Linked DNA regions of Lichenibacterium dinghuense. The protein of the gene in region 2 interacts with the protein of the main gene of each other region in a pairwise test. Links are inferred from orthologs where the notes say so. Each region holds a gene or a part of one and is shown on either strand. Other genes may lie near its edges. The genes, in order: ileS and L7N97_RS23475.

Evidence for each region.
Region 1: the proteins of L7N97_RS23475 (region 2) and ileS interact in binary tests that used the Escherichia coli proteins (3 or more experiments, as listed by UniProt). The link is inferred for Lichenibacterium dinghuense from one-to-one orthologs.

The regions. Positions count from the first base shown.
Region 1 is NZ_JAJLMN010000001.1:3,759,865-3,774,894, reverse strand. What follows is about bases 5,359-8,975. They hold ileS (isoleucine--tRNA ligase), read right to left. Parts: upstream 8,658-8,975; coding sequence 5,559-8,657; downstream 5,359-5,558. Other genes in these bases: lspA (signal peptidase II), read right to left, coding at 5,359-5,562. Outside these bases: L7N97_RS18030 (cyclic nucleotide-binding domain-containing protein), read left to right, coding at 1-235; L7N97_RS18025 (SDR family NAD(P)-dependent oxidoreductase), read left to right, coding at 288-1,040; tonB-system energizer ExbB, read left to right, coding at 1,346-2,233; TonB system transport protein ExbD, read left to right, coding at 2,238-2,684; L7N97_RS30325 (energy transducer TonB family protein), read left to right, coding at 2,681-3,706; peptide-methionine (R)-S-oxide reductase MsrB, read left to right, coding at 3,789-4,196; L7N97_RS18000 (hypothetical protein), read right to left, coding at 4,278-4,955; more of lspA, read right to left, coding at 5,044-5,358; L7N97_RS17985 (hypothetical protein), read left to right, coding at 9,023-9,262; L7N97_RS17980 (ABC transporter substrate-binding protein), read left to right, coding at 9,404-10,897; L7N97_RS17975 (Hsp20 family protein), read right to left, coding at 10,968-11,438; L7N97_RS17970 (hypothetical protein), read left to right, coding at 11,859-12,377; L7N97_RS17965 (lipid kinase), read right to left, coding at 12,514-13,407; mmsB (3-hydroxyisobutyrate dehydrogenase), read right to left, coding at 13,504-14,409; L7N97_RS17955 (mechanosensitive ion channel family protein), read right to left, coding at 14,793-15,030. UniProt on the Escherichia coli protein: Catalyzes the attachment of isoleucine to tRNA(Ile). As IleRS can inadvertently accommodate and process structurally similar amino acids such as valine, to avoid such errors it has two additional distinct tRNA(Ile)-dependent editing activities.
Region 2 is NZ_JAJLMN010000001.1:4,885,181-4,899,450, reverse strand. The notes cover bases 6,811-9,667. They hold L7N97_RS23475 (substrate-binding domain-containing protein), read right to left. Parts: upstream 8,804-9,667; coding sequence 7,817-8,803; downstream 6,811-7,816. Other genes in these bases: L7N97_RS23465 (class II fructose-bisphosphate aldolase), read right to left, coding at 9,607-9,667; L7N97_RS23470 (2-oxo acid dehydrogenase subunit E2), read right to left, coding at 8,904-9,590; L7N97_RS23480 (sugar ABC transporter ATP-binding protein), read right to left, coding at 6,811-7,623. In the rest of the region: L7N97_RS23505 (FGGY-family carbohydrate kinase), read right to left, coding at 1-942; L7N97_RS23500 (sugar-binding transcriptional regulator), read left to right, coding at 1,060-2,007; L7N97_RS23495 (xylulokinase), read right to left, coding at 2,022-3,554; L7N97_RS23490 (iron-containing alcohol dehydrogenase), read right to left, coding at 3,551-5,026; L7N97_RS23485 (ABC transporter permease), read right to left, coding at 5,086-6,078; more of L7N97_RS23480, read right to left, coding at 6,136-6,810; more of L7N97_RS23465, read right to left, coding at 9,668-10,476; L7N97_RS23460 (glycerol-3-phosphate dehydrogenase/oxidase), read right to left, coding at 10,537-12,210; L7N97_RS23455 (biotin/lipoyl-containing protein), read right to left, coding at 12,369-12,611; L7N97_RS23450 (alpha-ketoacid dehydrogenase subunit beta), read right to left, coding at 12,637-13,644; L7N97_RS23445 (thiamine pyrophosphate-dependent dehydrogenase E1 component subunit alpha), read right to left, coding at 13,650-14,270. UniProt on the Escherichia coli protein: Part of the ABC transporter complex RbsABC involved in ribose import. Binds ribose. Also serves as the primary chemoreceptor for chemotaxis.

The DNA.
Region 1 (15,030 bases), 1.1 Mb from region 2 along the record:
CTTCATCGTCAAGGGCGAGCGGGTGATCCCCTACGGCGCCGGCACCTTCATCGGCGAGATCGCCTTCCTGCGCGGCGGGCCGGCCTCCGCGACCGTGCGTCTGGCGCCGGGCTCGCGCTACGTCGCCTGGCCGGTCGCCGGGCTCGACCGCCGCATCTCCGGCCGGGGCGAGCTGCGCCATGCCGTCACCCGCCTGATCAGCCACGACATGGCCCTCAAGGTCGGCCGCGCCTGACAGGCCCGAAGAAGTCGGCTAAAGGTCCGACAAATCATTCCGGGAGGACCGCATGAGCTTCGCCACCTTTCCGTCGCTGAAGGGCGCGACCGTCACCGTCACCGGGGGCGCCTCCGGCATCGGCGAATACCTCGTGCGGGCCTTCGCCGAGCAGGGCTCCCGCGTGGGCTTCGTCGACATCGACGCCGCGCGCGGCGAGGCGCTGGCGAAGGAGTTCGGCGGCGCCGTCCGCTTCGCCCCCTGCGACCTGCGCGACATCGACGCCCTCCGCTCGGCCTTCGCGGCCCTGAAGGCGGAGCTCGGGCCGGCCTCCGTGCTGGTCAACAACGCCGCGCGCGACGACCGCCACGGCTGGGAGGACGTGACGCCGGACTATTACGACGAGCGCATCGCCACGAACCTGCGCCACATGTTCTTCGCCATCCAGGCCGCGGCGCCCGACATGGTGACGGCGGGCCGCGGCTCCATCGTCAACATGGGCTCGAACTCCTGGTGGGAGGCCGGCGGCGGCATGCCGGTCTACACCACCGCCAAGGCGGCCGTGCACGGCATGACGCGGAGCTTCGCCCGCGACCTCGGCCCCCACCGCATCCGCGTCAACACCGTCGTCCCCGGCTGGGTCATGACCGAGCGGCAGAAGGAGCTGTGGGTGACGCCGGAGAAGCTCGGCGCGCAGCTCAAGCGCCAGTGCCTGCCCGACCCGATCGACCCCGTCTACCTCGCCCGCATGGTGCTGTTCCTGGCCTCCGACGACAGCGCCATGTGCACGGCCAACAACTTCATGGTGGAGGCCGGCTCGATCTGAGAAGATTCCCGGCCCTGGCTGGAACTGGAACAGCTCCATTGTCGGGCGTTTAGAACAAGTCGAAGAGCCAGACGCGCTATGGGCGCGTTTCCCAGGCGCCCGGCCCCGGCCGGGCGCCTTCGTCTGTTTGGCCGACCCGAGCGCGATGCTTTCGACTTTTGATCCCGCCCGGCGCGCCGCTTCCGCGGCTCGGCCGGCCTCGACGGGCCCGAGCGCCGCACGCCCCGCCCTTCGCCGCGCGTGAGCCCCTCCCAGGACGGGCGATCCTTCGCCGCCCGCCCCTTCCGGAACGACGGAGACCGACCATGACCCACAGGTGGCGCACCGCGCTGGTGCTCCTGTCGCTGCTGATCGCCCCCGGCGCGGTTCTCGCGCAGGGCACCGCAGCCGCCCCCCAGCCTGCCGCGGCGGAGGCGGCGCCCGCGAGCCCACCTCCCGCGGCCCCGGCTCCGGCCCCCGCGGCTCCGGTGGGCCCGGCCGCCGCCGAGCCGGCCGTGAACGCGAGCCTGCCGCACGACCTGTCGCCCTGGTCGATGTTCCTCAACGCCGACGTGGTGGTGAAGGCCGTGATGGTGGGCCTGCTCGCCGCTTCGGTCGCGACCTGGACGATCTGGCTCGCGAAATCCATGCAGCTCTTCGGCGCCCGGCGCCGGGCCACGCGCGGGCTGCGCGCGCTGGCGGAGGCCGACAGCCTGGCCGCCGCGGCGCGGTCCGACGCGCCCGCGCGCGGGCCCGTGGGGGCGCTGATCGCCGCGGCCGCCGAGGAGGTGTCGCGCTCGGGCGGGCTGCCGGCGGAGGGCGTCAAGGAGCGCGCGGCGCTGTCGCTGTCGCGCATCGAGGCACGCGGCGCCCGCGCCATGACGCGGGGCACCGGCGTGCTCGCGACGGTGGGCTCGGTCGCGCCCTTCGTGGGGCTGTTCGGCACCGTGTGGGGCATCATGAATAGCTTCGTCGGCATCTCCCAGGCCCACACGTCCAACCTCGCCGTGGTGGCGCCCGGCATCGCGGAAGCGCTGCTGGCCACCGCGGTCGGCCTCGTCGCCGCCATCCCGGCCGTGGTGATCTTCAACGGATTCGCCCGCGCCACCGCGGGCTACAAGGCGCTGCTCGGCGACGCCTCGGCGGAAGTCATGCGCCACCTGTCGCGCGACCTCGACCGGCGGCCCTCGCTGCGCCAGCAGGCGGCGGAGTGATCCCGTGGCGGTGAAGCTCGGCCACGGGGACGACGAGGTCGGCGAGATCGCCGACATCAACGTCACGCCCTTCATCGACGTGGCCCTGGTGCTGCTCATCATCTTCATGGTGGCGGCGCCGCTGTCCACCGTGGACGTGCCGGTGGACCTGCCGACCTCGAACGCGAAGGTGCAGCCGCGGCCCGACAAGCCGGTGTTCCTCACCGTCAAGCGCGACCTTTCCCTATCTTTGGGCGAGGAAGGCGTGCCGCGCGACGGGCTCCGCGGCCGGCTCGACGCGGAGACAGGGGGCGACCGCGACCGGCGCGTCTTCCTGCGCGCGGACGCCGGCCTGCCCTACGGCGACCTGATGGACGTGATGAACGCCCTGCGCTCGGCCGGCTACCTCAAGGTGGCGCTGGTCGGCCTGGAGGACACGGGACAGGGCGCAGCCCCGGGCTCCGCGCCGTGAGCGCCGTCGCGTTCGGCGGCGGCCGCGAGCCCGGCGAGGGCCTGCGCTGGGCCGCGGCCGCCCTCCTGGTCGCCGGTGTCCACGTCGGCGCCGGCTGGTGGCTCGTCGGCCACGCCTTCGCGCCCCCGCCCCCGCCCGAGGGCGCGGCCGGCGTGACGGTGGAGCTCGAGCCCGTGTCGGTGCCGGTGCCCCCGACCGCCGAGCCGAAGCCGACCGAAACCGCCGGCCCCGGCGAGGAGAAGCAGGTCGCCGAGGCGCCCGACGCCCCGCCCGAGGCTCCCCCGCCGCCGGCCGCCGAGCCACCACAGGCTGCCGTGGCGGCACCCCCGCCCCCGCCCGTCGAGACGCCCCCGCCGGAACCGGCCCCGGTCGAGGCTGCGGCCGCCCCTCCCCTCCCCGTGCCGGAGGTCGCGCCGCCGCCCTCGCCCGCGCCGTCCGACGCCGTGCTGGCTCCGCCGCCGCGGCCCGCGCCGCCCCCGAAGAAGGTCGCGGTCCCGAAGCCGCAGAAGTCCGTCAAGCCGCCGCCGAAGCCCGACCCGCGCGAGGTCGCCCGCCAGGACGCGTGGGACGCGCAGGCCGAGGCCCGGCAGGAAGCCCGCGAGGAGGTGCGGCACGAAGCGCGGGCGCAGGCGGCCGCCGAGGCGCGGGCCCGGCGACAGGCCGCGCGCGAGCAGGCCCGCGCGGCGCGGGCCGCGGTGGCCCGCGAGGGCGGCGGGGACGACCGCGAGTCCGCCGCCCCGGTGGCCTCGGGCGCGGCGGTCGCGAACTGGCGCGGCGAGGTGGTGGCCCACCTCAACGCCTACAAGCCGGCCTCGCCGAACGGCTCGGGCGGCACCGTGCGGGTCGCCTTCTCGGTGGACCGCGGCGGGCGCGTCGTCTCGGCCTCCGTGTCGGGCAGCTCCGGCGATCCCGAGCTCGACGCGGCGGCGGTGTCGATGGTGCGCCGCGCGAGCCCCGTCCCGGCGCCCCCGCCCGAGATGGGCGGCCGCATCGGCCTGTCGGTGCCGGTGCGGTTCCATTGAGGCGCGGCGCGGCCGGGGCGGCGGCGCCACCTTGACGAACGGGCCCCGGATGGACAGTTCCGCGAGGAACCGGAGGCCTCCCATGACCCACGATGCCCAGTCCTTCCCCGTCACCCGCAGCGACGCCGAATGGCGCGAGCTGCTGACGCCCGAGCAGTACCAGGTGATGCGCCGGCACGGCACCGAGCGGCCCGGCTCCTGCGCGCTGCTCCACGAGAAGCGCGCCGGCACCTTCTCCTGCGCGGGCTGCGAGACGCCGCTGTTCGTGAACACGACCAAGTTCGAGAGCGGCACCGGCTGGCCGTCCTTCAACCTGCCGGTCGAGGGCGCGGTGGAGACCACCGAGGACAGGTCCTACGGCATGGTCCGCACCGAGGTGCACTGCGCCACCTGCGGCAGCCACCTCGGCCACGTCTTCCCCGACGGGCCCGCGCCGACCTACCAGCGCTACTGCATCAACGGCGTGGCGCTGGAGTTCCACCCGGCCTGACGCGTCCCGCGCCGGTGAAACGAAGACGCCCGCGGCGCGAGCCGCGGGCGTCTTGTCGTGCTGCACCGGATCAGCAGCCGATCACTGGTCCATCTCGGCGCGGTGCTTGGCGGCCTGCTGCTGCATGTAGCGCGGGCTCGACTCGTCGACCTTCTCCTCGGGCGCCTCCGCCGTGGCCTTCAGGACCTTGGTGGGCTTCATGTAGCCCTTGGGCGGCTGGGTGAGGAACTCGCGCGTGGGCTCCTGGCCGGCGACGAGCTGGTCCTTCTTGTCGGGGTTCTGGGAGCGGTAGGCCTCGTCCTGGCGCTTGATCTCGTCCGGCTTGAGCAGCATGCAGTGCTGGCCGTCGTTGCCGCATTCGCCGGAGCGGACGGGCTGGTCGTCGGCGGCCTCGGCCACGGCGGCGCGTCCCCGCATCTGCTCGTCGTGCGACAGCATCATGCCGTGGTCGCTCATGTTGGGGTCGAGCGTGTGCGGCGCGTGCGCTTCGGCGCTCTCCTTGCGCTTCTTCAGCACGTCGGGGTCCTGCGGCCAGGCGGCGGTGCGCTTGATGCCGTCGACCATGGGCTTGGGCAGCCCGGGGTCCTTCGGCAGCACCAGCGGCGGGCGCTCGCGGTACTGGATGTCCGGCGGGGGGTCGCTCTTGATGAGCCCCACCGAGCCCAGCACGGAGGAGAACACGTTGGCGTAGCCGTCGTCCGCCGCCCAGGCGCCCGGCGCGCCCGCGAGGCACAGGCCCAAGGCGGCCGCTGCCGCCACCGCCCCGCGACGATCACCCTTCGATCCAGGCAACATTTCCACCTCAGCGCATGGAACAAAATCGGAGGCTTCAACTATGCTGTGAGGATCACGGCGATTTGGGGGCACCGAGGGTCGCAACCGGCCTTGCCGGCACGATCCATTCGAGCAGCAGCAGCACGACGCCGGCCGTGATGGCGCAATCGGCGACGTTGAACACGTACCAGTGGAAGCCGCCGGCGTGGAGCGACACGAAATCCACCACGGCGCCGTAGCTGACGCGGTCGACGAGGTTGCCGAGCGCGCCGCCGATCAGGAGGCCCAGCGCCGCCGAAGTCATCGCCGTCCCGCTCCGCCACAGCCACACGGCGAGGGCCAGCGACGCGAGCAGCGTGACGGCGACCAGCAGCCAGCGGCCCGCATCCGTGTCCGACGTGAACAGCGAGTAGGACACGCCGCGGTTCCAGGCCATGACGAAGTCGACGCCCGGCGCCACGGCGACGGGCGAGCGCTCCGGCAGGTCGAAGCCGCGCAGCATCCACAGCTTCGAGGCTTGGTCGGCCGCGAAGGCCAGGACGGCCAGCGCCGCCCCGAGCGCGCGCGGGCCGGCGCGGAACGCGCCCGTCACGGCAGGCGGCCCGCCGCGGCGAGCTCGCGCAGCGCCAGCGCGTCGCGCGGCGTGACGTCGGGATAGTCGGGGTCGGTGCCCACCAGCGGCGACACCTTCCAGGAGCGGGCGCAGCGCCGCCCCTCCGCGCGGGCCGGCACCACCGCCACCCCCGGCACGTCGGGCAGGCGGAAGGCCTCGGCCGGGCCCTCGCCGGCGTCGAGGGCGATGTCGGAGGTGATGCACACTTCCGCGAAGTCGACGCCGCGGAGCAGCGCGAGCAGGTCCGCGTCGGCCACGAAGACCCGCGGCGCGGCTTCCAGCGACGATCCCATGCGCTTGGCGGCGCGCTCCAGCTCCAGCGCGCCGGTGACGGCGCGGCGCGCGTCGCGCACCCGCCGCCAGCGCGCCGCCAGCGCCTCGTCGAGCCACGCCTCGGGCGTCTCCGGGAAGAGCTGGAGGTGCACCGAGCCGCGCTCGGACGGGTGGCGCGCCAGCCACGCTTCCTCGGCCGTGAAGCTGAGGATCGGCGCCAGCCACACGGCGAGGCGGTCGAAGACGGCATCCACGACCGTGAGGGCCCCGCGGCGCACCGCCGAGGAGATCGGGTCGCAGTAGAGCGCGTCCTTGCGGACGTCGAAGTAGAAGGCCGACAGGTCGCTCGTCATGAAGGCGCCGAGCGCCGACAGGATGCGCGTGTAGTCGAAGGCCGCGTAGCCGGCCCGCACCGTGCGGTCGAGCTCCGCGAGGCGGTGGAGCACGAAGCGCTCCAGCTCGGGCAGCTCGGCGTGGGGCACGGCCTCGCCGGCCTGCGCGTGCGCCAGCGTGCCCAGCATCCAGCGCAGGGTGTTGCGCCACTTCTTGTAGGTCTCGACCGTGGTGTTCAGCACCGTCTTGCCGAGGCGCTGGTCGCCCGCGTAGTCGGCGCCCGCCACCCACAGGCGCAGGATGTCGGCGCCCGACGCCTTGATGACGTCCTGCGGCGCCACGACGTTGCCGAGCGACTTCGACATCTTGCGCCCGTTCTCGTCGAGCGTGAAGCCGTGGGTCAGCACCATGTCGTAGGGCGCGCGGCCGCGCGTGCCGCAGCTCTCAAGCAGCGACGAGTGGAACCAGCCGCGGTGCTGGTCCGAGCCTTCGAGGTACATGACCTCGTCGTCGCCGCCGTCGACTCGGCGGCGCAGGCCCCGAAACTGCGGGAAGTGCTCCGGATCCTCCAGCGTGAAGGCGTGGGTGGAGCCGGAGTCGAACCACACGTCGAGGATGTCGTCGACCTTGGTCCAGCCCTCGGCGGCCCGCTCCCCGAGGAACCGTGCGGCGGCGCCGTCCTCGTACCAGGCGTCCGCGCCCTCGGCCTCGAAGGCGGCGATGACGCGCGCGTCGACGGCGTCGTCGCGCAGGATCTCGGCGGTGCCGTCGTCGCGGTCGCGCACGAAGATGGCGATGGGCACGCCCCAGGCGCGCTGGCGCGACACGACCCAGTCGGGCCGGTTGCCGATCATGCCGGTGATGCGGTTCTCGCCCGCGGCCGGCACCCAGGTGGTCTCGGCGATGGCCTGGAGCGCCACGCCGCGCAGCGTGTCGGGCGCGTTGGAGCCCCGGGCCGCGGCGGAGCGCAGCGGCGCGCCCGGCACCGCGAACCGCTGGTCCATGGCGATGAACCATTGCGGCGTGTTGCGGAAGATGACCGGCTTCTTCGAGCGCCAGCTATGCGGGTAGCTGTGCTTCAGCCGGCCGCGCCCGACCAGCGTGCCGGCTTCCTGGAGCGCCGCGAAGACGGCGTCGTTGGCGTCGCCCTTGGCGCCCTTGTCGGTGAGCACGCGGCGGCCCTCGAAGCCCGGCGCGTCGGCCGTGTAGAAGCCGTCGGCGTCGACCGTGTAGGGGATGCGCGGCTCGATCTCGCGCGCCTGGAGCGCGCGCGTCGAGGCGAGCCACAGGTCGAAGTCCTCGCGGCCGTGGCCCGGTGCCGTGTGGACGAAGCCCGTGCCGGCCTCGGCCGTCACGTGGTCGCCGGCCAGCATCGGCACGCCGAAGCCGTAGCCCGGCAGGGTGGCCGCGAAGGGATGCGCCAGCAGGCCGACCGACAGCGCCTCCGCCGACACGTCGGAGAGCCGCTCGAAGCCCTCGACGCGCGCGGCCTTGAACACGCCCTCGGCCAGGGCGTCGGCCAGCACGTAGCGCTGGCCCACCTTGGCCCAGTTGTCGGCCGCCGCACTCGTGACGCGGTAGAGCCCGTAGGCGACCTTGGGCGAGAAGGCCACGGCGCGGTTGCCCGGCATGGTCCAGGGCGTGGTGGTCCAGATCACGACGCGCGCCGGCATCATCTCGCCGGAGGCCTCGTGGCGGAACGCCAGCGCATTCCATTCCGACGCCCGGTGGTCGAGAACGCCGCCCCCGGCCGGCACCGTCCGGCACGGGAAGGCGGCGAAGACCGTGTCCGACGTGTGGTCCTCGTATTCGACCTCGGCCTCGGCCAGCGCCGTCTTCTCGACCACGCTCCACATCACGGGCTTGGAGCCGCGGTAGAGCAGCCCGTTGCGGGCGAACTTCATGATCTCGCGGGCGATGTGGGCTTCGGCGTTGAACGCCATGGTGGCGTAGGGGTGGTCCCAGTCGCCCACGATGCCGAGGCGCTTGAACTCTTCCCGCTGCACGTCGAGCCAGCCCTGCGCGAAGGCGCGGCACTGGCGGCGGAACTCCACCACCGGCACGGCGTCCTTGTTGCGGCCCTTGGCGCGGTACTCCTCCTCGATCTTCCACTCGATCGGCAGGCCGTGGCAGTCCCAGCCCGGCACGTAGTCGGAGTCGCGGCCCAGCATCTGCTGGGACTTGGTCACGAGGTCCTTCAGGATCTTGTTGAGCGCGTGGCCGATGTGGATGTTGCCGTTGGCGTAGGGCGGCCCGTCGTGCAGCACGAACTTCGGCCGGCCGGCCGCCTGCGCGCGGAGCTGGCCGTAGAGGTCGATGCTCGCCCAGCGCGCCAGCAGCTCGGGCTCCTTGGCGGGCAGGCCGGCCCGCATCGGGAAGTCCGTGTGGGGCAGGAACAGCGTCTTGGCGTAGTCGGGGGCGGCCGGCGTCGCCGATGGGTCTCGGGCGGCCGTGGGAGCGTCGTTCATGGGGAGACCGGAGGCTTGCGGCGAGGCGGGATCCCGGGCGGGCGCGGCGCTGCGTTGGGCGGGGATGCGGGCGTGCGAAGGGTCCCGTGCGGGGCGAGCCTCAGGCTCCAGCGCCGCACGGGCCGATAATCCGCAAATCACGGGCCCGCGTCGTCATGCGCCCGACGTAGCAGCCTGCCAGGAAGATTGGAAGGGTTCCGTTTTTCGCGGCCCCGCGCGGCGCGCCGCGATGCCGCCGTAACCGACTCCGATGTTCGCGCATTGCCGGTCATGGATCCGCTTCGGCGGACCCGCGTCGGCGTATCGGCATCGGCCGACGGACGGCCTCACGGCCCCGTCATCCAGCCAAGGAGGACCCTCGACCCATGGGGACGCAACACGAACCCCAGATCTGGAACATGTTCCGCCGCCGCGAGGAGGGCGACATCTGCTGCGCCGTGCCGGCCGACACGGCCGTGCCGCGCTTCCTGTTCTCCGGCGAGTGGGACTTCGGCGGCCAGCATGCGGAGCGCCAGGCGCTGCCCGGCTTCCAGCGCGCCATCGCGCACCAGGCCGTGCGCATGAACGGGTTCTACCTGTTCCAGGTGCTGCGCGCCGCGGCCTGACCGCGGCGCATCGGCGTGGAACGGACGGCGGATGAACCTTCCGTTCGCGCCGATGATTCATCATGACGGCCTCACAATAAGCCACAACTCATCGTGGGATGGCGGGAGATCGGTGACCCGGGGCTCGGAAAGGCGGCGTCCATGCAGCGCCCGTTGATGTTGGCGGCCTTCGGCGCGGTCGCGGCCCTGGGTGCGGCCGCGGCTGGCGGCGCGCTGTGGTACGAGCGGCCGACGCGGCTGACCGTGGCGGTGTCCCAGAACGACGAGCCGGACCGCGCGCTGATCGACTCCGCCGCGCGCCTCCTCAAGCGGAGCCACAACCCGGCGCGCCTGCAGATCCAGCTCGTCGAGGACGCCAAGGCGGCCTCTGAGGCGGTGGACGCCCGCCGGGCCGACCTCGCGGTGATCCGCACCGACGTGGCGATCCCCGGCGACGCGCAGACCGTGGTGATCCTGCACCGCGACTCGGCCGTGCTGGTGGCCCCGGCGTCGAGCGGCATCAAGACGGTGGCGGACCTGCCGGGGCACACGGTCGGCGTGCTGCGCATGGGGGCCGGGAACCTCAGCCTGCTCGCCAACGTCCTGGCGGAGGCCGACCTCAAGCCGGACAGCGTCGCCACGGTGCAGCTCAAGCCCGACGAGATCGAGGCCGCGCTGCGCTCGCACCGGATATCGGCCGTGATGGCGGTCGACGTGCTGTCCAACTCGGCCCTGCGCGCCATCGTGCGGACCGTGTCGACGATCGACCCGCCGCCCGCCGCGGCTCCCCCTCCCCCGGCTCCGGCCAAGGCGGGCGCCAAGCCCGCGGCGAAACCCGCCAAGGGCAAGGCTCCCCCGGCCGCCAAGCCGGCCAGGATCGCCAAGGCCGACAAGGGCGACGACGAGGAGGAGGACGACGAGGCGGAGCCCGCAAAGGGCACCGTGGTCTTCCTGCCCATCTCCGAGGCCGAGGCCATCGCGTCGCGCTCGCCCGCCTACGAGAAGACCGAGGTGCTGCGCGGCATCTTCGGCGGGACGCCGCCCCGGCCGGGCAAGGACTACGACACGCTCAGCATCACCCACCGGCTCGTCGCCAACGAGAACGTGTCGCAGGACCTCGTCGCGGGGCTGACACGCTTCTTCCTGACCGAGAAGGGCCCGATCGCCGCGACGGCGCCGATCGCCATGCGGATCGAGGCGCCGAGCACCGACAAGGGCGCGTCCCTGCCCGTCCACGCCGGATCCGCGGCCTATATCGACGACGACGAGCAGACCTTCTTCGATAAATACAGCGACATGATCTACATCGGCGCCATGCTGCTCGGCGTGCTGGCGTCCGGCGTCACCGCCGTGATGGGGCGGCTCAGCGGCACCCGCACGCCGCAGCTCGAGCTCGACGTCGCCCGCCTGATCGCCCTGATGGGGGAGGCGCGCGCCGCCGCGTCGAGCGAGGAGCTCGACGCGCTGCAGGGCGAGGCCGACCAGTTGATGGCGCGGGCGCTCGACGGCTCGCTGCCGCGCGTCGACGACCGGCGCCTCGCGGCCTTCGGGATGGCGCTCGACCAGGTGCGGGCCGCGGTGCGCGACCGCCGCGCGCAGATCGGCCTGGCGCCGAAGCCGGCCGAGATCGTCGTGATGCCGCTCGCCGCCGAATAGCAGCGCGGACGCGAAAAAGGGCGCCCCGTGAGGGACGCCCCTGCCTCGATCGCGCGGTCGCGCCCGCCGGTCAGGCGACCTTGGACTCCACGACCTTCGGCGCGCGGGCGTTGGTGCCGATGGCGATCTGCCGGGGCTTCTGAGCCTCGGGGATCTCGCGCACGAGGTCGACGTGGAGCAGGCCGTGCTCCAGGGCGGCGCCCGTCACCTGGACGTGGTCGGCGAGCTGGAAGCGGCGCTCGAAGGCGCGGGCCGCGATGCCCTGGTAGAGCACTTCGGTCTTCGGCGTCTCGGACGCATCGGTCTTGCGGGCGCCGCGGATCAGGAGGACGTTCTCGCGGGTCTCGATCGACAGATCATCCTCGGAGAATCCCGCCACGGCGACGGAGATACGATAGGCGTTCTCGCCGGTCCGCTCGATGTTGTAGGGCGGATAGGTCTGGGCCGAGGCGTCCACGCCCGACATCTGGTCGAGGATCGTGAACAGCCGGTCGAAGCCGACGGTGGAACGGTAAAGGGGGGAAAGATCGTACTGGCGCATCTGAACACATCCTCACTGGAGCGACATGCGATCCCGGCGTTGCTGGCCGGAACCTCTCGAAATCACGCGTCCGTTGTGGCCCGCGTGCCCCTGATGTGGTGACGGTCCTTGCCCCCGCAAGAGGAGCCGAGATCGGCATCTCACTTTTTCGTGAGCCGGGGCGGCGGTGACGGGATCGCCACGCCGCGCGGAGCCGTGGGTCGACCGGCAGAGGGAAGAGGTCGCCGCGGAGGCGCTGTCGCATCTTTGCCACGCGCGGGCTCCGAAACGCCGCGATGGGCGGGGACGCCGCCGCGGCGCCCTGATGCGGACACGCTGGCGGCGTCGAAGCGGCCTCCGCGGGGCAGACCTGCCGCAGCGGAATGAACCGATGGCCGTCGCCGCGCATTCTGCCCGCGACCATCGTCTGGAGTACGGATCATGACCACCATCAAGAAGATCGCTGCGGCGGCCGCCGTCGCCACCCTGGCCCTCGCCGCCAGCGACCTGTCGGCCTCGGCCCAGAGCAGCCTCACCAACGGCCCGAACGGCATGCAGCCCAACACGCTGTCCTCCGACCAGGCGACCGGCATCAACGGCTACGCGCCGAGCCGCGCCGTCTACCGCCGCCCGGTCCGCACCGTGCGCTCGGCCGAGGCCAGCCGCCGTCCGCTCACCGTGCGCCGCACCGTCGCCGCCGAGGCTCCCGTCGTGGTGGCCCCCGCGCCGATCGGCAACACCGGCCCCGGCACCCTCATCACCGGGCCGCTCGGCTTCGCCAGCAACGTCGTGTCGCTGCCGTTCCGCGCCATCAACGGCATCTTCCCGGCCACGGGCAGCGTCGCGCAGAACCCGCTCGTCCTCATCGGCGCCCCGCTGCGCGCCATCGGCGACATCGTCCAGGTGCCGTTCCGCGTGATCGGCGCCCCGTTCGGCGGCACCACGATCGCGACCTACTGATCGAGCGATCATCGGCGTTCGGGAGGGCGGGGGCGCGAGCCTCCGCCCTTTCGCGTTCGGGGCCCACAGGCCGCCGAAGCCTCGGCCGCCCGTCCTTAGCCCGCGCGGGGGCGGACGGGCCGAATGTGCGAGGGAGTCAGCCCGGCGCGTAGACCGTCACGGCGTCGTGCAGCACGCGGAACACCGCGGGCGTGCGGGTGACGATCTCGCCGTCGGCGTTGACCGACCGCTCGCGATGCGCCGTCACGCGGATCTCGGAGCCGTCGAGGGTTCGGATCTCGGTCCAGTCCCGCGTCTGCCCGCTGCGCAGCGCGGGCAGCAGCAGCAGGAGCTTCCACACGCTGCCGACCTCGAGGCTGTAGACGTCGAGCCGGCCGTCGTCGATCTCGGCGTCGTGGCTCACCGTCATGCCGCCGCCGTAGTGCCGCCCGTTCCCCACCGCGAGGTGCACGGTGCGCGAGGCGTGGCGCTCGCCGCCGATCTCGATGTCGACGTGGAACGGCCGCAGGCGACGGATCACGCGCAGGCCCGCCACCGCGTAGCCGAGCGGGCCCCACCGCTTCTTGGCGTCGGCCGTCAGCGCGTGGGTGAGGTCGACCCCGAAGCCGAGGCTCGCGACGTTGAAGTAGGGGTGACCGTTCACCTCGCCGAGGTCGATGCGGCGCGTGCGGCCCGCCGCGATGGCCGCGACGGCCCCGTCGAGGTCGGGGGGCAGGCCGAGCGTGCGGGCGAGGTCGTTGGCGGTGCCGAGCGGCAGCACGCCGAGCGGCAGCCCCGTCGCGATGAGGCCGGGGGCGGCGGCGTTGATGGTCCCGTCCCCGCCGCCCACCACCACGAGGTCGACCTCGCCTTTCGCGTCGCGGATGCGGCGCGACACGTCCTCGCGCGAGCGCGTGTGGCCGCGCGTGACGGCGAGGCCGGCGGCGGCGAGGGCCGCCTCGGCCTCGTCGCCGCGCTCGCGGCCCGAGCGGCTGTGCTCGTTGACGATCAGCAGGGCGCGGCGGGACGAGGGGTCGGCGGGGGGAGTCATGGCGTCCAGGGGTCGGGCGCGGGCGGGGCGCCGCGCCCCCGTGAACCCGCGGCGAGGCCCCTTTGTGCCCGCCTCAGGCCCAACGTGACGGAAGCTTCATGGACCGGCGACGCCGGACCGCGCCCCGCCGCGCACCGCCTCGATCACCGCGGAATAGTCGAGCCCCGCCCCTCCCCCCGCCGCGAAGGCCGCGAAGATGTCGCGCGCGTGGCGGCCGAGCGCCGTGTCGGCGCCGACGCTCTCGGCCGCGTCGCGCGCCAGCGTCAGGTCCTTCAGCATCAGGGCCGTGGCGAAGCCGGGCCTGTAGCCCCGGTTGGCGGCGCTGCCCGGCACCGGCCCCGGCACGGGGCAGTGGTTCGTCAGCGCCCAGCACTGGCCGGACGAGGTGGACGCGACGTCGAACAGCGCCTGGTGGTCGAGGCCGAGCCTCTCGGCCAGCACGAAGGCCTCGGAGATGCCGATCATCGAGATGCCGAGGATCATGTTGTTGCACATCTTGGCGGCCTGGCCGGCGCCGGGGCCGCCGCAGGCCACCACGCGCCGGCCCATGCTGGCCAGGAACGGCCGCGCGCGCTCGACCGCCTCGGGCGTGCCGCCGGCCATGAAGGTGAGCGTGCCGGCCTCGGCGCCGGCGACGCCGCCCGACACCGGCGCGTCCACGGCCATCATCCCCCGCTCCGCCGCGAGATCGTGGGCGCGGCGGGACGAGGCGACGTCGACCGTCGAGGAGTCGATGAACAGCGCGCCCGTGGGCGCAGCGGCCACGAGACCGCCCTCGTAGGCCTCGACGAGGTGGTCCCCCGCCGGCAGCATCGTCACGACGACCTCGGCGCCGTCCGCCGCGGCGGCCGCCGACGGGGCGACCGCCATGCCGATCGCGCGCGCGGCATCGAGGGCGGCGGGGCTGAGGTCGAAACCCGTGACGGTGTGGCCGGCCTTGAGGAGGTTCGCCGCCATGGGCGCGCCCATGTTGCCGAGCCCGATGAACGCGATCGCCGCCATGGTGTTTCTCCCCTGCCGGAGCAGTTGACCGGCTGACGCGGCCGCGGTCAATTCCGGCCCCGGCGGCGGCGGGGCTCCGAACTCAGGTCGACGGTGCCGCTTCGCCCTTCTCCCCTCTGGGGAGAAGGTGGCGCGAAGCGCCGGATGAGGGGTCGCGACAGGTTCGACATGCGACGCAGGGTCGACATCTGGTCGATGCGGCGCGCGTCCCACCCTCATCCGTCGCCGCTTCGCGGCGCCACCTTCTCCCGCCAGCGGGAGAAGGGCGCTCCCGGCGGCCCTGCGTTGACCTGAGTTCGGAGCTCTGCCGGCGGCGGCGGGATACGAGCCCGATCGGCGACGGATTCGCCCCGCCCCCCCCCAAGGCGCGTCCGGGCCCGCGGTCACGGCCATCCCTCCCTGCGCTCGCCCCGCCCGGCGCGCAGCGCGCCGACGAGGTCGCGCGGCGCGGGATGGCCGTCCGGTCCCGCCGGCCAGCCCTCGCGCTGACGCGCGCGGTCGCCGTCGGTCTCCTCGGTCTGGTCGTGGAACAGGACCTGCGTGGTGGGATAGGGCAGGTCGATGCCGGCGCCCTGCAGCGCTTCCTTGACGGCCTGGAGCACGCGGTCGCGGCTCGCCACC
Region 2 (14,270 bases):
CTCCGGCGGCTTGGCGCCGACCAGGGCCAGGACCCAGTCGAGCGAGGCCGTGCCCACCATGGCCGGCACGGCGCGCAGCCAGCGTCCCTCCTCGGGCATGCAGAGCGTCATGCCCATCGGCTCGCCCGTGGTGTCCACGGCATCCCGCAGCACCTGGCAGGCCAGGGTGGTGCCGAGCGTGATGAGGCCGTCGCCGAGCCGGTCGACGCCCGCCCCGATGGCGCAGGCCGGCAGGTCGAACGGGCCCGCATGGACGGGCAGGCCCACGGGCAGCCCCGTCAGCGCGGCGCCGGCGGCGTTGAGCGGATGGGCCCGGGCCGGCGAGGGCGCCACGGGGGCGAGCAGGCGCGCGTGGCGCTCCAGCCCGAGCAGGCGCAGGATCTCGGGGTCGTACTGGCGCGTGCGCGTGTCGAGGAAGGGCAGCGACGCGTCCGAGGCTTCGGTCACGCGGACGCCGGTGAGGCGCTGCAGGATGCCGTCCTTGAGGTAGCTCGCGGTGGCGGCCCGGTCGAGCGCGGCGGGATCGCCGTCGGCGAGGGCCGCCATCAGCGGGGCGTGGCTGCCGGCGAACATGGCGTTGCCGTTGCGCCGGAACACGGCCTCGTAGGTGCCGTCGTCCATCCAGCGCTGGAGATAGGGGTTGCCGCGCCCGTCGAGCCAGGAGACCGCGGGGCGGACGGGATGGCCGTCGGCGTCGAGCAGCCACAGGCCGTCGCTCTGCCCCGTGATGCCGACCGCGGTCGGCTCGCGGGCCGCCGCGGCGCGCACCTCGGCCACGACCGTCCCCACCGCGGCGACGACCTCCTCGAAATCCTGCTCGATCCGGTCGTGGCTGAGATGCCGCAGGGTGGGCCGGCGCGACGCCACCGCCAGGCTCTCACCCTCGGGCGAGAAAGCGGCCGCCTTGATCATCGACGTCCCGAGATCGACTCCGATCAGCATGGGTCTGCCTCCTCCCGATGATGTCACGTCTGCTGACGCATATTTTTATGGCTTGCACATTTGTATCAGCGAAAAAAAGCGATTGCAACGCAGGCATGGGTCGATAAAGGCGGACCGATGAACGACTTCGACACCAGCGGAAGCGATGTGGCCCGCGCCGCCTGGCTGTACTACCATGAGGAGTTGACGCAAGGCGACATCGCGCGGCTGCTCGGCGTCAGCCGCAGCACCGTCACGCGCCTGCTCCGGCGCGCCAAGGACGAGGGGCTGGTCAAGGTCACCCTCAACGTGACCTCCGGCATGTTCCGCGCCGAGCGCGACCTGGAGCGCGCCTACGGGCTCGACAGCGTGCGCATCGTGCCGGTGGCGGACGACGGCGCGATCCAGAAGCGCTGGCTCGGCCGCGCCGCGGCCGAGCTGCTGGCCGCCCTGGTGGTCGAGGACGCCGTGCTGGCCGTGAGCTGGGGCAGCACCATGCAGGCCATGGCGGACGCGCTGGTGGGCCAGAACACGGTGCCCGGGGTCCAGGTGGTGGCCATGGTGGGCGGCCTCCACAACGCCGAACTCGGCACCAACACCAACGAGATCGCGACGCAGGTCGGGCAGCGCTTCGGCGCGACCGTGCGCCCGCTGCTGGCCCCGGTCTACGTCCAAGACGAGGCGACGGCGGCCGGGCTCGCCAACGACCCCGGCATCCGGGAGTCCCTCGAGCTGGCGCGCAACGCGTCCACGGTGGTCTACAGCATGGGGGCGATGCACGACGAGGCCACGCTCTTCAAGATCGGCCACATCACCCCCGAGCAGAGGCGGTTCCTGGCGGACCGCCGGGCCGTGGGCGACATCGTGTGCCGCTGGATCGACCGGGACGGCCAGCCCGTCGAGCTCCCCCCGTCGATCAACCCGATCAGCATCTCGCTCGAAGACTTCAGGGCGATCCCGCGGCGGATGGCCGTGGCGGGGGGCGAGCTCAAGCGGGACGCGCTGCTGGCCAGCCTGCGCGGCGGCTTCGTCACCGCGCTGGTCAGCGACGAGAACACCGCGGCCTTCCTGCTCGACCGCCGCTGACCCCGCCGGAGGGGTCAGCCCCCGGCCGCGCCGCGGCTCTTCAACACCTCCTGGAGATGCGCGAAGCTGTCCCGCAGGCGCGGGTAGAGCCCGCGGTACACCTCGTAGAGGTCGCCGTAGAAGGACGCGGTCGGCGCGTGCGGACGATAGACCTCGCGCGTCCCGCTCATCGCCGCGGCGGCATCGGCGATGCTCGCGTGGAGGCCCGCGCCCACGGCGGCCAGCATGCCGGCACCGAGGCAGGTCGTCTCCGTCTCGCGCGTGACCTCCACCGGGCGCCCGAGCACGTCGGCGACGATCTGGCACCAGAGCGGGCTGCGCGAGCCCCCGCCCATCACGCGCAGGCGTTCGATCGGCACGCCCAGCGCCGCCTCGGCGCCGGTGGTCGACAGCCGCTGCTCCATCGCCAGGCCCTCCAGAAGGGCCCGATACATGTGGGAGCGCCCGTGATGCGCGGACAGGCCGAGGAAGACGCCGCGGGCGTCGCTGTCCCAATACGGCGACAGCGCGCCCGACAGGTAGGGCAGGACCAGCAGCCCGTCCGACCCGGCCGGCACCTTCTCGGCCGCGATCTCGAGGATGCGCTCGGCCGAGTCCTGGAGGCCGAAGGGCCGCACGTCCGCGTCCGAGAACTGGTCCACGAACCAGCTGACGTTGAAGGTGCCGCCGCCGATGAAGGTTTCGGGCATGTATGTGCCGGGCGCGGCCCCGCACATGGTGCGGAACTCGCGTCCCCAGCGATAGTCCGCGCTGAACGTGCCCGACACGATGCCGGTGCCGAGGTTGAGGTAGGCGGCGCCGGGCGCCGTGATGCCCGCGCCGAGGCCGGCCGCCTGCCCGTCGCCGATGCCGGCGATGACCGGCAGGCCCGGCGTCAGGCCCGCGGCCGTTGCCACGCCGTCCGCGAGGCGGCCGAGCTCGACGCCCGAGGGGGACAGCTCGGGCACCTGTTCGGCCGCGAGGCCGACACGTCGGAGCAGCTCCGCGTCGAGCGCGAAGGCGCGCATGTCGAGCAGGCCCATGGGGTCGGCGCTGCCGAAGGAGGTCCGCCATCGCCCGGTCATGCGGTGGACGAGGTAGGCCTGCACGTCGACGACCCGGCGCGTGCGCGCCATGGCGTCGGGCTCGTGCCGCTGGAGCCAGAGCAGCTTGTACCAGCTCGTCGCCGTGTTGGGTGGTTTGCCTGTGACCTCGTGGACCCGCGCGTCGCCGTGGGCCACGATCTCCGCCGTGGCCCGCGTGTCGAGCCACAGGATAGCCGGGCGCACGGCCTCGCCCTCCGCGTCGAGGCACGCGAAGGACTCGCGCTGGTGGGCGATCGACAGGGCGGCGATCCGGTTCCCGTCGACCTGCGCGGTCGCGCGGCGCAGCGCCTCGACGGTGGCGCGCCACCAGTCGGCCGGATCCTGCTCGCCCCAGCCGGGATGGGAGCTCGCGCGCGGGATCGACAGCCGCCCTTCCGCGACCGCGTGGCCGCCCATGTCCCACACCACCGCTTTCGCGGCGGTGGTGGAAACGTCGAGCCCGACGACGAGGTCGCGCGTCATGCGGCCCTCGCCCCGGCTTCGGCCGCCGCGCAGGCGCGCTCGACGCGGTCGAACACGGCCGTCACGCCCTCCTCGTCCCACCAGCCCGCGAAGGTGAGGAGGTCCGCCACCGTGAAGCGCTCGCGCATGAACTGGCAGTTCAGGGCGGCCCAGCGGATCAGCCGCTCGGACGGGGCGGGGTCGAGATCGCCGAAGCGCTTGGGGGCGCGGCCGTCGTGGAGGCATGACGCCACGGCATCGGCCTTGAGCACGACCGCGTCGCGGGCGTCGCGGATGGCGGGCCAGTCGGCGAAGAAGCGCTCCACGGCGGGGCGGTTGGCGTGCCACTTGGCGAGCTTCAGCCGGTAGTGGCCCCAGCACTGCCCGCCGAGGCGCCCGGTCCGGTCGAGCCCGGCGAAGGCGGTGCGGACGCGGTCCTCCCAGACTCCGGCGTCGCCGAACAGGCGCGCGGGATCGATCGGCTCCGCCTCCATGCGGGCGCAGAAGTGCTCCCAGGCCGCGGAGGCGATGACCGAGGCCACGCCGACCTGCGCGCCGTGGAGCCCCGTCGGCTCGCCCGTCTCGGCGCCGTGCATGTCGAGCATGTGGCTGACGAGGTGCTCCATCCCGGACAGCGACGCGCTGGTGCCGCCGACGCCGGTGACGATGCCGCGCATGGCGAGGCCGGAGGCGAGGCGCCGCAGCCCGTCGACCTCGGCCCGGCCGACGCCCACCGACCAGTCCCGGATGCCCGCGCCGCAGACGGCCAGCATCTCGACCAGCACGGGCGTGTAGGAGTCGTCCTGCCCGAGCCTGAAGGCCAGCAGCCAGTCGCCGGGCGCCACGAACATGGACAGCATCTCGCCGAGGCCAGCGGCGCTCAGCGCCGGCGGGGCGCCGGCGACCACGCGGCCGTCCGTCAGCACCTCGTCGGGCCAGCGCGTCAGCAGCGTACGTTTCACGCCCTTCTGCAGCACCACGGAGAAGTTGTCCGTGAAGCCGTCGACCGAGGCTGCGGTCTGCACCACCACGTGCACGGGCACGCCGTTGCGCAGGGCGGCGATCTTGGCGATGTCCGTGATGGTGCCGCCCCCGACCGACACGATGCAGTCGGCGCCGACGCAGAGCTCGGCCGCGCGGTCCTGCATCGCCTCGTCGGCGTGGAGGGCCGGCTGGCCGTCGTCGAGGGTAACGCGCTCCGCGGCGAAGCGCTCGCTCAGCCGCGCGAAGACGTCCGCCTTGAGGTCGCGGCCGTCGCGCCGGATCGTGACGGCGTCGGCGACGAGGCGAACGCGGGTGTCGCGCGCCGCGGGCCGCCCGGCCCGCGCGAGCTGCCGCTCGACCGCTGCGATCAGCCCGTCGACCGCGTCGTCGGCGATGGTCAGCCTGTCCATGCTGAGCGCGGTGAACTGCCCGCGCGGATCGTTGCGGGACAGCGCGTCGCGGATCCTGTCGAGGTCGTTCAGGTCCGACAGTTCGAGGTCGAGCGGCATGGGGGTACTCCTGGGACGACCCCGCGCGCGGGCGGGGCTACGCGGGTGGCGGGCGCGCGTCAGTGGCGCGAGCGCCGGTCCGTCAGGACGGCGAGGATGATCGCGCCGCCGATCACGACGGGCTGGAGGTTCGGCGACACGTTGAGCAGGCCCATGCCGTTGCGCAGCACGCCGATGGTGAGGAGGCCGATGAAGGTGCCGAGCATGGAGCCGGCGCCGCCGGCCAGGGAGGCGCCGCCGATGACCACGACCGCGATGACGCTGAGCAGGTCGTTGACGCCTGCGGTGGGCTGGGCCGAGTCGAGCCGCGAGCCGACGATCATTCCGGCCAGGGCGGCGAGGAAGCCCGCGATCGCGTAGGTGCCGACGCGGATGCGCTGAACGTCGAGGCCGGACAGGCGCGCCACTTCCTCGTTGCCGCCCACCGCGTAGAGGGCGCGGCCGCTCGGCCGGTAGCGCAGCCAGAAGGCGGTGATGAGATAGATGGTGACCAGGATCACAGCCTCGAAGGGCACGCCGAGGACGTTGATCGCGGTGATGTTCGTGTACCAGTCCGGGAAGGTCGTGATGGGGCTGCCGTCGGTGATGAACAGCGCGAAGCCCGAGCAGGCCGACATGGTGGCGAGCGTCGCCACGAAGGGCTGGATGCGGGCGTAGGTCGAGAGGGCGCCGTTGACGAAGCCGACGGCGGTGCCGAACAGCAGGCCAGCCACCACGGCCAGCGGGAAGGGCACGCCGCCGTAGCGGTACAGCCACGCGTTCACCATCAGGCTCGACGCCAGCACGGCGCCCACCGACAGGTCGATGCCGCCGGTGATGATCACCAGGGCGGCGCCCACCGCCATGATGCCGATGTCCGACACCTGGCTGAAGATGTTGACGATGTTGCGCGTCGTCAGGAAGTAGGGCGACAGGTACGACAGGACGACGATCACGACCACGAGGCCGATCAGCGGCCCCGGCACGAGGCGGACCAGGCCGAGGGCGCGCTCCTTGGCGCTCTCCTGCGCGCCGGCGTGGGCCGCGTCTGTCGCGTTGGTGGATTGGAGCACGTCGGACCTCCCGGGGCTTCGCTTGTTCGTTCTATCGTCGCGGCGGCGGGCGGCGGGTCATGCCGCGACCGCCAGCGACATGACACGCTCGGGCGTCGCTTCCTCGCGCGACAGGATCCCGCGCTGCCGCCCGCCGGACATGACCAACACGCGGTGGGCGAGGCCCAGCACCTCTTCCAGCTCCGAGGACACCACGATCACGGCCACGCCGGCCGCCGCCAGCCCGCGGATGATCTCGTAGATCGCCATCTTGGCGCCGACGTCGACGCCGCGCGTCGGCTCGTCGATGATGAAGACCTTGGGGTTCTCCACGAGCCACTTGGCGATCAGCACCTTCTGCTGGTTGCCGCCGGACATGCGGCCGACCGGCGAGGCCATGCGGCCGCGGATGTCGAAGCGGCGCTTCTGGTCCTGCGCGACCCGGTCGATGCCGGCGGCCGTGACCATGCCGCCGCGCCCGATCTTGCTTTCCCAGGGCAGCGCGATGTTCTCGCCCACGGCGCGCTCCAGCAGCAGGCCCTGCCCCTTGCGGTCCTCCGGCACCATGAAGATGCCGGCCTTGATGGCGCCCCTGGGGCTCTTGAAGCTCACCGGGCGGCCGTCGACGTGGATGCTGCCGCGGTCGAGCCGGTCGGCGCCCGAGATGGCGCGCACCACTTCGGTGCGGCCGGCGCCGATCAGGCCGGCGAAGCCGAGGATCTCGCCCTCGGCGACGTCGAAGGACACGTCGCGGAAGGCCTTGCCGCGGCTCGCGCCCTCGACCTTGAGCACCACGTGCTCGCCGCGCGGCGGCGGCGCGTGGTGCTCGAAGGTGAAGTCGCGCCCCACCATGGCGTTGATCATGTCCTGCTTGGCGGGCGCGTGGTCCCAGTCGGCCACCTTCTCGCCGTCGCGCAGGCAGGCGACGCGGTCGGACACCTCGCGCACCTCGTCGAGGCGGTGGGACACGTAGACGATGCCGGCCCCGCCGGCCTTGAGGGCGCGGATCTGCGCGAAGATGCGCTCGGCCTCGGCCTCGCCGAGCGAGGCCGTGGGCTCGTCGAAGATGATGTACCGGGGCTTCCGGATCACCGCCTTGGCGATCTCGATGCCCTGCTGGACCGCCATGGACAGGCCGCCGACGGTGCGCCGCGCGTCGACCCGGACGCCGAGGGCGTCGAGGGCCGCCTGCGATTCCCGCACCATCCGGGCGCGGTCGATGGTGAGGCCTCCGGTCGGCTGCCGGCCGAGGAACATGTTCTCCGCGACCGTGAGGCCCGGCAGCAGGCGGATCTCCTGGTGGATCAACGCCACGCCCTGGTGCAGCGCGTCAGAAGGCGAGGCGGGGCGGTAGGGCGCGCCGTCGAGCGTCATCTCGCCGCCCGAGGCCGCCACCACCCCGGCGATGATGGAGTTGGTGGTCGACTTGCCGGCGCCGTTCTCGCCGATGAGCCCGAGCACGCTGCCCGGCATGAGCGACAGGTCGACGGAGCGGAGCACGAGGCGGCCGCCGTAGCGCTTCTCGAGGCCTCGGCAGCGGAGGCCGGTCGGGTGCGGGTCGGCCATGGCGCCTCGATCTCCGATGTTTTGGTCTGAGCGTGGCGTCGGCGGTACCCCCGACGTCCCCGGCACGTTGGACGCTGTCGTCCCGGGTCGGGCCCGGGACGACAGCGGAGGGACCGGCGCCGTCACTCCACGCGCCGCAGCCCGGGAGGTCGAGCCAGGACCGATGCCCGAGCGGCGCTTTGCCGGCTCGGCGTCACTGCATGCTGTCGGCGGACGGGCCGTAATAGGTCGACGGCTTCTCGGTGCCGGCGTTGTCCTTGGTGATCAGCGTGGTGTCGATGTACTGCTCGGGCTTGATGTCCTTGCCGCCGCCGGTGATGACCGCCACCGCGTCGTCCACCGCCATCACGCCCATCTTGTAGGGGTTCTGGGCCATGGTGGCCTGCGTCAGGCCGGACTTCACGGCCGTGAACATGGTCGGGAAGCCGTCGATGCCGAAGTAGATCAGCCCGTCGCGGCCCGCCTGCTTGGCCGCCTTGGCGGCGCCCATCGCCATGGCGTCGGACTCGCCGAACACGGCGTCGAGCTTCGGGTTGGCGGTCAGGATGTTCTGGGTCGCCTTGTAGGCCTCGGTCTCGTCCCAGTTGGCGGTCTGCTCGGCCACGACGTGGATGTCGGGGTACTCCTTCAGGGCCTCCTTGCAGCCCTGCGAGCGCTGCAGCTCGGCGGTGGCGCCCAGCACGCCGCGCAGGATGGCGATGTTGCCCTTGCCGCCCATCTGCTTGAACGCCCAGGTGCACAGGTCGCGGGCGGCCTTCACGCTGTCGGTCGCGATGTAGGTGACGAGCTTGCCGGCGCCGGCCTCCGGCTTCTCGTCGACGGCCACCACCGGCACGTCGGCCTTGTTGGCGGCCTTGACGCCGGCCTGGGCGGCCGTCGAGTCCTGCGAGATGAAGATCAGCGCCTTGACGTTCTGCACCAGCAGGTCCTGGACCTGCTTGATCTGCAGGCTCGAATTGTTGCTGGCCGAGGCGATGCGGAGGTCGTAGCCCAGCTTGGCGGCCTCGGCCTTCATGCCCTCGACGGCGGCGACGTAGAACAGCGACTTCTGGTCGGCGACCGAGACGCCGATGGAGCCCTTGTCGGCCGCGAAGGCGGGCAGCGCCGCCGACAGGGCCAGCGCGCAGGCCGCGGTGCCGAGGGTGAGGCGGGACAGGCGGCGGTTGGCGTGCTTGCTCACGTTTCGTTTCCTCCGTGGATATGTTCTTCGGTGATGCGGTCTTCGGGTGCCCGGCCGGTCGGCCGGGTCCGTCGCCTCGGAGCGGGACAGGGCGGCCGCGTCAGGCCGCGCCGTCCCCCGCTTCGAGATCCTTCTTCAGCGCCTGCAGGAAGCCCGCCGCCGCGGCCCCGTCGACCGCGCGGTGGTCGCTCGTCAGGGTGAACTCGGCGACCGGCCGCCACGCGGGCTCGCCGCCGTTCCACACCTGGCGATGGACCGTGCTGCCGACCGCCAGGATCGCCACCTGCGGCGGGTTGATGATCGCCGTGAAGCGCGTCACGTCGAACATGCCGAGGTTCGACACCGTGAAGGTGCCGCCCGTCACGTCCGGGACCTTGAGGCCGCCCGTGCGCGTCTTGCCGATCAGCTCGCGCCGCCGCGCCCCGATCTCGGACAGCGACAGCTCCTGCGCGCCGTGGATGACCGGCACGATCAGGCCCTTGTCGTTGGCGACCGCGAGGCCGACGTTGACGTCGTCGTAGAACACGACGGCGTCGTCGCGGAAATGTGCGTTGAGCTTGGGATGGGCCTTGATGGCCCTGACGCAGCTCTGCACGATCACGTCCGTCAGCGTGACGCCCTCGCCCTTCAGCTGCGCCCTGCGCGCGTTGGCGGCGGTCATGTCGACCTCGGCCGTGAGGCCGAACATCGGCGCCGTCCAGGCCTGGCTCATGTATTTGGCCATGGTGCGCGCCGTCTTGGACAGCGGCACCGCGCGCCCTTCGTCGATCGGGGCCGTAGCGGTCATCGCGGGGGCGCTCCCGTCAGGCCGCGGCGCGGCGGGTGACCCCGCCGGCCCGGCCCGCGCAGCCGTACTGGCGCATCTTCTCGATCGTGGCCGGGATCATCTGCTTGCGGCCTTCCCGCATCGCGTCCTCGAGCTGGCGGTCGCCCTGCGCCCAGACGGATTCGAAGCCGCGGCGGAAGGCGTGGCGCAGGTCCGTGTCGGCGTTGAACTTGCACACGCCGGCCGCCTTGGCGCCCTGTACCTCCTCGTTCGACAGGCCGGAGGCGCCGTGCAGCACCAGCGGGATGCCGACCGCTTCCTTGATCTCGCGGGTGCGCTCGATGCTGATCGGCTCCTGCGGCCGGCCCGGCACGACGCCGTGGACGATGCCCACCGAGATCGCCAGCGTGTCGACGCCGGTCTCCTTCACGAAGCGGCGGGCCTCCTCGACGTCCGTGTAGTAGTCGGACCAGTCGACCTTCTCGTCGGCGTCCGGGATCTTGCCGAGCTCGGCCTCGACCGGGATGCCGAAGGAGTGGCAGATCTCGACGATGCGCTTGGTCGAGGCGATGTTCTCGTCGAGCGGCAGGTGGGCGCCGTCGTACATGATGGAGTTGAAGCCGAGCTTGATGGCCTCGTGGACCTCGTCCCAGCTGCCGTGGTCGAGGTGGAAGATCACCTCGGCGCCGGACTTCTCGGCGAGGCGCTTCGTCATCTCGAAGGAGCGCGCGACGCCCCAGTGCGGGATGATGGCGCGGCCGACCTGCAGGATCACCGGCGAATCGGCCTCCTCGGCGGCCATCAGCAGCGCCTCGCAGGTCTCCTCGTTGTGCATGTTGTAGGCGCCGACCGCGTATCCGCCCTGGCGCGCGGCCTCGATGGTGGCGTGGGGATCGAGCAGCTTCATCGGTTCTTCCTTCCCTCGTGTTCTCGCTGTGGTGGTCGCCGGGCGCGCCCGGCGGGTCTGTCAGGCGGCGTGCGCGGCCGGGGCCGGCTCGGGCTTGGCGAAGCGCTCGATGTAGCGCTTGTAGTCCGCCACCTCGCTGTCGCGGCGGTTCGCGCCCCAGCCGAGGTGCCTAGCCAGGATGTCGGCCGCGCGGTCGACCACGCCCGCGCCGTTGTCGGCGGTGTGGACGATCATGGTGCGCCGGAGCAGCACGTCGTGCAGCGTGCGGCAGAACTCGTTGTCCCAGGTGAAGACCACCTCGGCGCCGATGCAGGTGCTGTCGGGGCCGAGCGGCTCCAGCAGCGAGGGATCGTCGCGCCCCACCGCGAGCACGTCGCCGGCGCGGGAGCCGTAGATGCCCACCAGCCGCTCGACCACGGGGCGGGCGACGCCGCTCGTGGCGACGAGGTCGTCCGTGAACCTCGCCCAGTTCTGCACGCGGGCGCCCGGGAAGGGCATGCCGGTCGTCAGGCAGCGCGGCGGCTTGGCGCCGAGCTGCTTAAACACCTCGTCGGTCGCCTCCTCGGCGAGCGAGCGGTAGGTGGTCAGCTTGCCGCCGATCAGGGACAGGAGGCCGCGGTGCTCGGGCGCGTGGTCCTTGATGACGTGGGAGCGCGACACGTTCCACTCGGACTTGTCGGGCACGAAGGGCAGCGGGCGCACGCCGGCGTAGGTGTAGAGGATGTCGTCCTCCGTGAGCTTGGCTCCGGGCACCAGCCGGTTCACCTCGCCGAACAGGTATTCGACCTCGCTCCGGTCCGCCCGCGCCTCGGACGGGTCGCCGTCGTAGCGGGAATCGGTCGTGCCGATCATGATCTGGTCGCCCCAGGGGATGACCAGCACGAGGCGGCCGTCCTTGTGGGACTCGTAGTAGACGACGTCGGTCGGCGCGCCCGGGAAGGGCCGGACGATGAGGTGGCTGCCCTTGGTGCCGCCGATGAAGCGCTGGGTGATGCGCTCGTCGCTGGCCAGCACGGCGTCGACCCATGGCCCCGCCGCGTTGACGACCACGCGGGCCCCGAGCGCGTGCCGCTCGCCGGTGATGCGGTCCGTGTAGCGGATGCCCTTCACGGTCTGGCCGTCGCTGATCAGCCCGTCGACCTCCGCGTGGGTGTAGATCTTCACGCCGTCGGCGCGGGCCGCGAGCGCGACCTCGACGCAGAGCCGCTCCGACCACACGACCTGCCCGTCCATGAAGATGGCCGAGCCTTCGAGGCCGTCCTGGTTGATGCCGGGGCTGCGCTTGATCGTCTCCTCGCGCGACAGCACGAAGTGCGAGTTCGTCGACTTGTCGAAGGACAGCGCGTCATAGGCCAGCATGGCGGCGCGGATGGCCCATTTCGAGCGCTTGTTGTGCCGGTAGAAAGGCATCATGAGCGGCACGGGCTTGACGAGGTGGGGCGCCAGCCGGAACAGGCGCTCGCGCTCGCGCAGGGACTCGCGCACGAGGCGCACGTCGCCCTGCTCCAGGTAGCGCAGCCCCCCGTGCACCAGCCGGCCCGAATAGTTGGAGGTGCCGGAGCCGACGTCCTCGCGCTCCACCAGGGCGACGCGCAGGCCGCGGGCCGCCGCGTCGCGCGCCGTGCCGGTGCCGTTGATGCCGGCCCCGACCACGATCACGTCGAAGATCTCGTTGGGCGCGGGCGGCGTCGACCCGCCGAGATCTCCCGTGCGCCCTTCCGTCGTCGCTGGCATCCGCGTCCCTCCCCCTCCGTTCGGTCGGGCCGGCACCCCGGCCGGGGTGCCGCCTGCGGCCGTTCGCCGGCCGTCTCGATCGTCCCGCGGCGCGAGGGCGGCCCTCGCTCGCGCGCCGCGCGGGTTCGCCCCCTCCGGCCCGTGCGGCCGGGCCGGGGTCAGTCGTCGGATTCGATGATCGCGAGCGCCGTGCGGACCTTGGCCTCCTGGCTTTCCTCGACCAGGATCTCCCTGATCGTGCCGCTGGCCGGCGACTCCAGCTCCTGGGTCACCTTCTCGGTCTCGATCTCGGCGAGCACGTCGCCCTCGTTGACCTTGTCGCCGACCTTGATCTTCCAGGCCGTGACGGTGCCCTCGCTCATGCCCATGCCCCACTGAGGCAGCAACACTTCGACTTTCATGGTCGGACTCCGTTGAAAGGGGTGATCACAGATCGGTGGGGGCGTTGTTGCCGCAGATGGTGCGGGTCACCGCCACGATCTTGTCGGCGGTCGGGTAGAACCCCGCCTCGAGCGCGGGGCTGAAGGGGATCTGCATGTCCGGCGCGGTGACGCGCCGGATCGGCGCGCGCAGGGCGTCGAAGGCCTGCTCGGCCACGATGGCCGAGATCTCGGCCGCGGCCCCGCAGGTGCGGTGCGCCGGTTCGGCGATGACGAGGCGCCCCGTCTTGCGGACGGATTCGAGGATGGTCCTGGTGTCGAGCGGCACCAGCGTGCGCGGGTCGATCACCTCGGCCGAGATGCCCTGCTCGGCCAGCGCCTCGGCCGCCTTGACGGCCTGCGGCACCGAGCCGGAGATGCCCACGATGGTGACGTCCGTGCCCTCGCGGCGCACGCGCGCGACCCCGAAGGGGATGCGGTACTCGCTCTCGTCGACCTCTTCCTTCGAGCCCCACAGCGGCACGGATTCGAAGATCAGCACGGGGTCGTCGCTGTCGACGGCCTGGCGCAGCAGCCCCTTGGCGTCGGCGGCGGAGGCGGGCACCAGGACCTTGAGGCCCGGCACATTCATGAACATCGGATAGGGGCGGTCCGAATGGTGCGCGCCGGTGTTCAGCCCGTAGAACATGGCCGAGCGGAACACGATCGGGATCGAGCCCTGGCCGCCGAACATGTAGCGGTTCTTGGCCGCCTGGTTCACGAGCTGGTCCATCGCCATGTACAGGAACGACGAGTAGGACAGGTCGACGATGGGGCGCAGCCCCGTCATGGCGGCGCCGATCGAGGCGCCCACGATAGCCTCCTCGGAGATCGGCGTGTTGCGCACGCGGTTGCGGCCGAACTCCTGCACGAAGTCGCCCTTCTCGGCGCGGGACTTCGAGCCGCCGGTCGTGCCGTAGACGTTGGCCTCGACGTCCTCGCCGATCACGATTACGCGCTTGTCGGCCACCATGGCCTCGCGCTGCGCCGCGCCGATCGCGGCGATGTAGGTCATCACGGTCACTGCAGCGCCTCCGTCTCGTAGGCATCCGTGTAGAGGTGCTCGAAGGCGACCTTGGCGTCCGGATAGGGGCTCGCGTCGGAGAACTTCACGCAGTCGTCGACCTCGCGGGCGATGTCGGCCTCCATGGCGTCCATGGCGGCCGCGTCGGCGACGCCGCGGTCGATCAGCACGGCACGGAACAGCGCGATGGGGTCGCGGCTCGTCCAGCGCTCGCGCTCGTCGGCGTTGCGGTAGTCGACGTTGAGGCGCAGCCCCTCGGCGTGCTCGCGGAAGCGGTAGGTCATCACCTCGACCAGGGTCGGCCCCTCGCCGGCCCGCGCGCGGTCCACGGCGGCCTTCACGGCCTCGTAGACCGCCAGCACGTCCTGCCCGTCCTCGACGCAGACCCCCGGCATGCCGAAGCCCGCGGCGCGCTCCCAGATGCGTCCGCCCGTCACCGTGTGAGCGGGGGTCGACAGGGCGTAGTGGTTGTTCTCGCAGAGGAAGATGACGGGCAGCTTGTAGGCCGAGGCCAGGTTCATGGACTCGTAGAGCACGCCCTGGTTGGCGGCGCCGTCGCCGAAGAAGCACAGCCCCACGCGGCCGTCGCCGAGCACCTGGGCGGACAGCGCCGCGCC